DNA from 2 places in the Allobosea sp. FG18 genome. Region 2 is predicted to be linked to the other one. Evidence: riboswitches for the same ligand, from Rfam matches in the RefSeq annotation. Region 2 holds a riboswitch; the other holds the start of a gene.
The links. Region 2 has a riboswitch for thiamine pyrophosphate ahead of thiO (glycine oxidase ThiO). Riboswitches for the same ligand answer to the same signal wherever they lie in the genome.
Positions count from the first base shown of each region.

Region 1: another riboswitch for thiamine pyrophosphate. It lies ahead of thiC (phosphomethylpyrimidine synthase ThiC); the one in region 2 lies ahead of thiO (glycine oxidase ThiO).

Region 1 covers NZ_JBMDKB010000010.1:34,656-38,860, reverse strand. The annotation lists gene thiC (phosphomethylpyrimidine synthase ThiC) at 1-1,684, opposite strand, end outside; TPP riboswitch at 1,765-1,869, opposite strand; gene ACODTJ_RS12835 (hypothetical protein) at 2,100-2,297, opposite strand; gene ACODTJ_RS12830 (hypothetical protein) at 2,345-2,617, opposite strand; gene ACODTJ_RS12825 (OmpA family protein) at 2,728-3,813, opposite strand.
Region 2 covers NZ_JBMDKB010000011.1:66,295-70,499, reverse strand. The annotation lists gene ACODTJ_RS13910 (hypothetical protein) at 94-303, shown strand; gene ACODTJ_RS13905 (hypothetical protein) at 625-891, shown strand; gene ACODTJ_RS13900 (hypothetical protein) at 987-1,151, shown strand; gene ACODTJ_RS13895 (hypothetical protein) at 1,271-1,492, shown strand; gene ACODTJ_RS13890 (hypothetical protein) at 1,503-1,649, shown strand; gene ACODTJ_RS13885 (hypothetical protein) at 1,659-1,874, opposite strand; tRNA gene ACODTJ_RS13880 (tRNA-Ser) at 2,022-2,112, opposite strand; TPP riboswitch at 2,322-2,423, shown strand; gene thiO (glycine oxidase ThiO) at 2,498-3,493, shown strand; gene thiS (sulfur carrier protein ThiS) at 3,477-3,674, shown strand; gene ACODTJ_RS13865 (thiazole synthase) at 3,676-4,205, shown strand, end outside.

The sequences.
Region 1 (4,205 bases), on a different contig from region 2:
CCTTGTGGGCGTCCTTCGGCAAGGTCTCGTCGTGGAACTCCCGCGCCGTGTCGGGGTCGAGCGCCAGGTTGAACTGATCCTCCCAGCGGAAGTCGAAACGGGCGCGCGAGAGCGCATCGTCGCGAATCTTCGCGGCCGGATGGCCCTTGGCAAGATCGGCGGCGTGCGCCGCGATGCGGTAGGTGATGACGCCGGTCTTGACGTCGTCGCGGTTGGGCAGACCCAGATGCTCCTTTGGCGTGACGTAGCAGAGCATGGCGCAGCCATACCAGCCGATCATCGCCGCACCGATGCCCGAGGTGATATGGTCGTAGCCCGGCGCGATGTCGGTCGTCAGCGGTCCGAGCGTGTAGAACGGCGCTTCGCCACACTCGCGCAATTGCTTGTCCATGTTCTCCTTGATCTTGTGCATCGGCACATGGCCGGGGCCCTCGATCATCACCTGACAGCCTTTTCCCCAGGCGATGTTGGTGAGCTCTCCCAGCGTCTCGAGTTCGGCGAACTGGGCGCGGTCATTGGCGTCGGCGATCGAGCCCGGACGCAGGCCGTCGCCCAGCGAGAACGAAACGTCGTAGCGGCGCATGATCTCGCAGATCTCGTCGAAACGCTCGTAGAGGAAGCTCTCGCGATGATGCGCGAGGCACCAGCGCGCCATGATCGAGCCACCGCGCGAGACGATGCCGGTGACGCGCGATGCAGTGAGGGGGACGTAAGGCAGCCGGACGCCGGCATGGATGGTGAAATAGTCGACGCCCTGCTCGGCCTGCTCGATCAGCGTGTCCTTAAACACCTCCCAGTCGAGCTTGATCGGATCGCCACCGACCTTCTCCAGCGCCTGGTAGATCGGCACCGTGCCGATCGGCACGGGTGAATTCCGCAGGATCCAGGAGCGGATGTTGTGGATGTTACGGCCAGTGGAGAGGTCCATCACCGTGTCGGCGCCCCAGCGGATCGCCCAGACCAGCTTCTCGACCTCCTCGGCCGCGCCGGAGGTGACGGCCGAATTGCCGATATTGGCGTTGATCTTGACCAGGAAATTGCGGCCGATCGCCATCGGCTCCAGCTCGGGATGGTTGATGTTCGCGGGGATGATGGCGCGGCCGCGCGCGATCTCCTCGCGGACGAATTCCGGCGTGACGAATTCCGGCACGTTGGCGCCGAAGCTCTCGCCATCGGCATGGCGCTCCCGCGCGCCCTCCAGCATGGCGGCGCGGCCGAGATTCTCGCGATGGGCGACATAGATCATCTCGGGGGTGACGATGCCGGCCTTGGCGAATTCGTACTGCGTCGTCATCTGGCCAGGCTTCGCCTGCAGGATCGGGCGCTCAGCCGGACAGGCGGGCACGAGCTGCTCGGCGGAGATGTGGCCGTTATCGGCGGCGGTGACAGCACGGCCGGGGACTTGCTCGAAGCCGCGTGCGTCGAGCCAGGCGCGACGCGGCTGGACGAGGCCGGCATTGAGATCGATCTTCGCGTCGGTCTCGGTGAAGGGGCCGGAGGGGTCGTAGAGGCGCACCGGCGGCTCGGCATCGGTCGTCAGCACGACCTCGCGGAAGGGCACGCGCATCTCGGGATGCTCGGGCGCCGCGACATAGATCTTGCGCGAGCCGATGATCGGCCCGGTCGTGACGCTCTGGGGAGCGGTCTTGACGCTGTTCTTCTGGGGTTTGGTGTGGGCATTCATAGGGGGGATCTCCTCCTTGGTACAGGTCAGGAGATCCGGCGTCGAAGCGGTTCAAGCGCTGTGATGCGGGTGCAGGCCAAGGCTGCACCGCGTTCCAGTCCCTCCGCCGGTATGACCCGGATCAGGTTCGATGGGTTCAGCTTCGAAAGCCGTCTCAGCCCTTGCGGGCACCCCTCGGAACACTGGCGAGGTTAGGCGTAGCGCCGCCGCTTGGCAACGGGCTGCAAGCATACCTCCCAGACCAACTGGTGGAGTATCCCGCAGCCCTCATCCTGAGGAGCGCCGCAGGCGCGTCCCGAAGGATGGTCCAGATCGTTCGGGAGCCTCCTGAAGCATCCTTCGAGACGCCGCTGACGCGGCTCCTCAGGATGAGGGCTGCCCATTTTCAAACAGGTTGTAGAGGAGAAGGAATGGCTCAGGCGGTCCGGTCGACCAGCGTGCCCTGCCCGGCTGGCAGCATCGCCTGCGTCTGCTCGACGCTCTGCTGCAGCATGGCGACGAGGCTCTGCTCGGCCTGCGCATTCTGCTTGAGCATTTCGGCCGACAGCGCCTGCTGCGTCGAGGCGGCCTGCATCGTGACGATGCTGGTGGCGAGGGAAACGGCGTCGCTCATGGCCGCACCCTAGTCGGGCAACCCTACCAAATCCTCAACCCGGCCCCTCAAGGTGCGATGATCGAGGGCACGGGCTTCGGCATCGGCGGATCGCGCTCGGACCGAATCTGCGCCTTGTCCGCGCCAGCTCCACGCGTCTCGTCCCGTGGCGCCACGCTGTTGGGCATCGGCGGGCGCGCCACCTCGCCCGAGCGCGGCACCAGCGGCACGCCGGGAGCGCGCTGCCTTGCCGGAGCAGGCGCGGTCTGAGCCTGCGCCAAGACTGCAATGGGCATGCCGGCAACAAGCGCCACGGCGATGACCTGGACAAGCTTTCTCATGGCGGCATCTCCCCTCGGCTATCCTCCGGAAACAAAACAGGCGCAGGGAACGGGAGTTCCCTGCGCCTGATAAAGAACGGGGCTGCTTCGAGAGCACCCCCGCCCGGTCGTTACTGGTTCTGGCCGCTGAGCAGCGGCGTGATGCGCCGGAGCGTGACGCGCCGGTTCTCGCGCGAAGCATCCTGCGTGTTCACCTTCAGATATTGCTCGCCATAGCCCTGGGTCGTCAGGTTTTCCGGCGGGATCTGGAAGTCGCGCGTCAGGATCTCCGCGACCGATTGCGCCCGGCGATCGGAGAGCGAGAGATTGTCGACATCGGCGCCCACGGCGTCGGTGTGGCCCTCGACGAGGAAGACCTCGTTAGGCGAGCGCTGCAGGGCGCGCTTCACCGAATCCGCGATCACCGACAAGCGCCGCGCCTGATCCTGCCCGACCTGCCAGGAACCGGTATCGAAGTTGATCGTGTCGATATCGACGCTGCGCATGCGGGCACGCAGGTCCGGCGAATAACGGACCTCGTCCAGCGTGTAGCGGCGCGGGATCGCGGCGATCGGCGGGGCGATGATCGTCTCGTAGATCAGATCCTCGTCGGCCCGGTCCGCATCGACGATATAGCGCTCGCGCGGCATCGGCAGCGGCGGCGGCGGCAGCACCACGACATCGTCGGCAAAGCGGCCCGGACGGTCGCGCAGCGTGTTGTCGATGATGATCACCTCGCGGTTGTCGCGGTCGATGCGGGTGCGGCGGATCAGCCGGCCCTCCTCGTCGGTGACGGTGACGATGCGCGTGCCGTCCGGCCGCTCGAAGATCGTGCGGTTCTCGTCGCCGCGGCGTTCGGAGCGGCCCTGCCAGCCGAGATCGCGGAAGCGCTGATCCTCGTCGCGGCGGATGATGGCGCGGCCGTCATCGTCGCGGATGATGGTGCGGCCGGGCTCGCGGATGATGGTGACGTCACCCTCGCGCCGTTCCTCGCGGCGGCTGCGGATATCCTCGAAGCGCTGCGCACCCTGCGCGGCCATGATGCCGCCGATGACGCCGGCACCGAGACCGATCGCTCCGGCCACGCCCGGCGAGATGCCGCCACGGCGGCCTTCACGCTGAGGCGGCTGGCCGGGAGCGACGCCGGGCTGACCGGGAACAGGGGCGACACCGGGTTGTGCCGGCGCAGCCGTCCCCGGTGCTCCGCCGGACGGCATGCCGGGAGCGGGCCGCCCGACCTGGCCGGGCGCCGCGCCCGCAGGCGGGGTCGGAGCCGTGGCGCCGGGCTGAGCCGGGGCGAGAGCTGGAGCGCCGGGAGCGCCAACCGCAGGCGTGCCCGGCGCCGGGCGCGAGGGCTGGACCGGAGCAGCGCCGGCGGGCGGGGGTGGTGTCGGAGCGGCCGTTCCCGGCTGTGCTGGAGCGGCGGGAGCGGCAGGTTGAGGCGCCAGAGTCGAAGGCTGCTGAGAGGGTGCAGCCGAAGGCGGAACGGTCGGGCCACCGCGCGGAACGGCCGAGGGCGGCGCGCCGGCTCCGGGCTGTGACGGAGCAGCGGGCGCCGTCGCAGGAGGCGCTCCGGTTGGGCGAGGCTGGGTCGGCGCAGCCGAGGGCG
Region 2 (4,205 bases):
TTTTATTTGCTAATTTATCTACGCGGCTATTGCGGCGTGGTTCCGGCCGTGCGAGTCTTCGGCTGCCAAATCACTGGCGCCAGAGACAAGCCTATGAGCCCGATCAATCACGCTTCCTATCTCGCCGACCAAACGCACCGCACGCTGGTTGACCGCCTCGCAATGGCGCACGTCGATCCCGGCCACGATCTCCGCAGCACCATCATCGAGATTCTAGGCGACGCCAATATCTGGCCGATCATGTGCCTTGAGGACCGGCTGGAGGAACGTCAGCGGCGCCGGGCGCGCGGGTTGGAAGTCTAGGAGCGGACCTATGCAAAAGGCGCAGGCCAGCTACCCGCTCCTTGTATGACATTCGCACAGACCCCCTGACTATAACTCCGTTCGTAAGCAATGAACGAAGTTGAAGCAGGAGTTGGGATGGTAACTGATAGCGCCGGACATAGTCCGGTTAGCAGGTGCATTGAGTTTATGCGCTCAATGATTGCCGATCATGAGATGGCTATACAGAGGCATCTTCGCGAAATCGAAGAGTTGGAGAGTAACGACGCGGCTGAGTTTGCCGACCGCACCGCGCCGTTCTCTGCATCCCGCACACCCAATGTGACCAATGGAGATACGAGCATGAACGAGAATACCACGCCTCTGGGGAGTGCGTCGAGCGAATGGGTTCAGCAGAACTTCGACCTTTCCCCGCGCGAGAATGTGTTGGACTACATCGGACATCGCCTCTGCGAGGCGCGTGACCACAGCGGGACCGGGATCTTCGATGTTCCACAGGTCGCGATGGAGATCCTTGAATTCATCGAAGCGCGCGCGAAGGCCATCCACCCGGACGGCTGGCTCGCCTTCGTGAACCCCGACTTCCCTGTCCAGATGTTGGAGTCGTGATGGTGGCGCTCAATCCTGCCCTCCGCGAGATGGTTGCTCGCGCTGCCGCTCGGAGTAGGCGCATTATGGTGCGGCGAGAGGTGGCTCGCGAGGTGATGACCGATGCGATCGCGGAGGAGATTTACTCCGCCACGCCGGACGACGCGGACCTCGACGTGCTCGCGCTGGCCGACACCATCGTGGACCGCTTGGAGTTGATGGGCGTCGAGCTTCCGAAGCCTCGCCTTAGTGTTCGGGCCGCGACGCAGCACACCGCCTAAACCCCAGGGCGAGTTACGACATTAGGCCCGCCGGTGCAGATCGGCGAGCTTTTGATTTGAGTCCTCTAGACGGCTGCCAGCACCCGGATTTATGTCTCTCTCAAAATGAGGGGGACACTATGGCCGACGACACCGTTGCTGCTTATCGCGTGCTTGGATTCCAAGTCGGACAAGGCCCGAATGAGGTTGCCGTGAAGCTTGAGCTGGCAGGCCAAGCAGGCCCGGCCTCGCAGATCGCAATCGCCCTTGGCCCGAAGGCTGCCGCCGAACTAGCCAAGCAGTTGGGCGAGGCCAGCGCAGCCACCGCGATTGCGAAGACACGGGCCAGCTTCAGGCAGTAGGAAGAGCGCCATGGAGTTCATCGCAGGGGTGATCGTCGGCGCGTTCATCGTATGGGCAATCATGCGTCCGATAGCGCGAGCGCACCTTCCGCCGGAAGGTCAGAACGGCCTGCCAAAGACGGACGGCTGGAAAGCCACCTACATCCGCCGACGCTAGCAGCAGCGGCTAGGGTTGCTCGCGGTAGCGCTCCAACGCCTGCCGCTTCAAATCCTCTGGACTCAGTGCCGCATGACCGAAGCCCGCGATGATATAGGCGAGGCGCGTCCGCTCGCGCTGCGCATCCTCCGGCGCAACGTCAGCCTTCACTTCTGCCCAGACTGATTCCAGCGCCGCCTGAGCAAGGGTGAGATCGCGAGAATCGGTCAGCGATGAGAACGGCACATCTTCCCCCACTGTGTTCGGCAGATTGTAGGGAAGCCGGGAGAAGGCACAAGCCGGTGCGGCGCTACACAAAAGCACCCACACTTTTGCTACACAATCGCATACAACTTCCAAGCTAAGCGATTGAAAAATAACAGGAAAAAATAGTGGCGGAGACGGAGGGATTCGAACCCTCGATACCCTTGTGGGGTATGCTCATTTAGCAAACGAGTGCCTTCAGCCTCTCGGCCACGTCTCCGGCGAGAGGCTCTATGCCCGATTGCGGAGCCGTTTGACAAGCCTCGTTGGCAACTTCCTTTGCACAGCCTGTGCATGTGTCCGAGAGAGCCATAGAGCACTCCCGTGTGAAGGGAGTGATCTGATCGTGCGCGCAGCAAGCCAGCGCAGTACACAATCGAGCCTTGCGCCAGCTCGCCTTGCCCCGATGCACGGCAGACACTAGATTGAGGCCGTCCGTTGGGGTGCCGAAAGGCTGAGAGACGTGGTTCGCGTCAACCCATCGCACCTGATCCGGGTAATGCCGGCGAAGGGAACGGTCTTCGGCAGACATCTTGATCGTGCCCCAGGCCGCTGCCTTTCCGGGAGCAGGGAAGAGCATGACGGCGCAACGCCTTCAGTCGGGCCTGAATGTCGCGGTGGTCGGCGCCGGCGTGGTCGGCCTGGCCTGCGCCACCGAACTGCTGGCGCGCGGCGCACGGGTAACCATCCATGAGCGTGGGCCGCGCATCGGCGCCGAGGCCTGTTCCTGGTATGCCGGCGGCATGCTGGCCCCGTGGTGCGAGGGTGAGAGCGCCGAGGAGCCGGTGATCCGGCTCGGGCAGCAGGCCGCCGATTGGTGGGAGCATCATGCCGGTGGCGTCACCCGCCATGGCACGCTCGTCGTAGCACCGAGCCGGGATCGCTCGGAACTGCGCCGGTTCGGCCAGCGCACCAGCCATTTCGAGGAGGTCGACGGCGAGGCCATTTCCGGGCTGGAGCCCGATCTCGCCGGACGCTTTTCGCGAGGATTGTTCTTTGGCGGGGAGTGCCATCTCGATCCCCGTCTCGCGGTCGTTACGCTCGCCGAGAGGCTGCTCGCCAACGGCGCCGTCATTCAGTTCAACAGCGCCATCGAGCCCTCCGATCTCGATGCCGATATCGTCCTCGACTGCCGGGGGCTGGCGGCGCGCGATGACCTGCCGGACCTGCGCGGCGTCAAGGGCGAGATGCTGCTGCTGCGGAGCGATGATATCCGCCTGTCCCGCCCGGTCCGGCTGCTGCATCCGCGCATTCCGCTCTACATCGTACCGCGTGCGGACGGGCTCTTCATGGTCGGCGCGACCATGATCGAGAGCGGCGAGCGGCGCCGCATCTCCGCCCGCGCCATGCTGGAACTGCTCGGTGCTGCCTATGCGCTGCATCCCGCTTTCGCCGAGGCGGAGGTCGTCGAGATCGGCACCGATGCCCGCCCGGCCTTTCCCGACAACTTACCGCGGCTGACGCGTCGCGGCCGGGTGATCCATGTCAACGGGCTCTATCGCCACGGCTTCCTGCTCAGCCCCGCCATGGCGCGGATGGCGACTGAGGCCGTGCTGAACCCGCAAGCAACACCGGAGATGCTGCATGACCTTGCTGCTTAACGGCGCGCCGCAGGATGTCGCGGCGAAGACGCTGGCCGAGGCGCTGGCCGAGCTGGGTTATGGCGGCCGCATCGTCGCGACCGCGGTGAACGGTGATTTCGTGCCCGCCCGCAAGCGCGCCGAGACGGCCTTGAGCGAGGGGGATCGCATCGAGGTCGTCGCACCGATGCAGGGAGGCTGAGGTGGCATCCTTCTATGGTTTCGAGCCGGAGAACCCGCTCTTCCTGGGCACGGCGCAATACCCGTCGCCCGCGATCCTGGCCGAGGCGGTGAAGCGCTCCGGCACCGAGGTCGTCACCGTCTCGCTGCGCCGGGAATCCTCCGGCGGCGCTGGGCAGGCCTTCTGGGCGCTGATCCGCGAGCTCGGCGTCAAGGTTCTGCCCAACACGGCCGGCTGCCATACCGTCAAGGAGGCAGTGACCACGGCGCAGATGGCCCGCGAGGTCTTCGGTACCGATTGGATCAAGCTCGAGGTGATCGGCGAGGATGATACGCTGCAGCCGGACGTGATCGCGCTGGTTGAGGCCGCGCGCATCCTCACTGACGACGGCTTCAAGGTCTTTCCCTACACCACCGAGGATCTCGTCGTCGGCGGGCGCCTGCTCGATGCCGGCTGCGAAGTGCTGATGCCTTGGGGCGCGCCGATCGGATCGGGCAGGGGGCTCAACAACCCCTATGGCCTGCGCAGCATGCGCCAGCACTTTCCCGATAT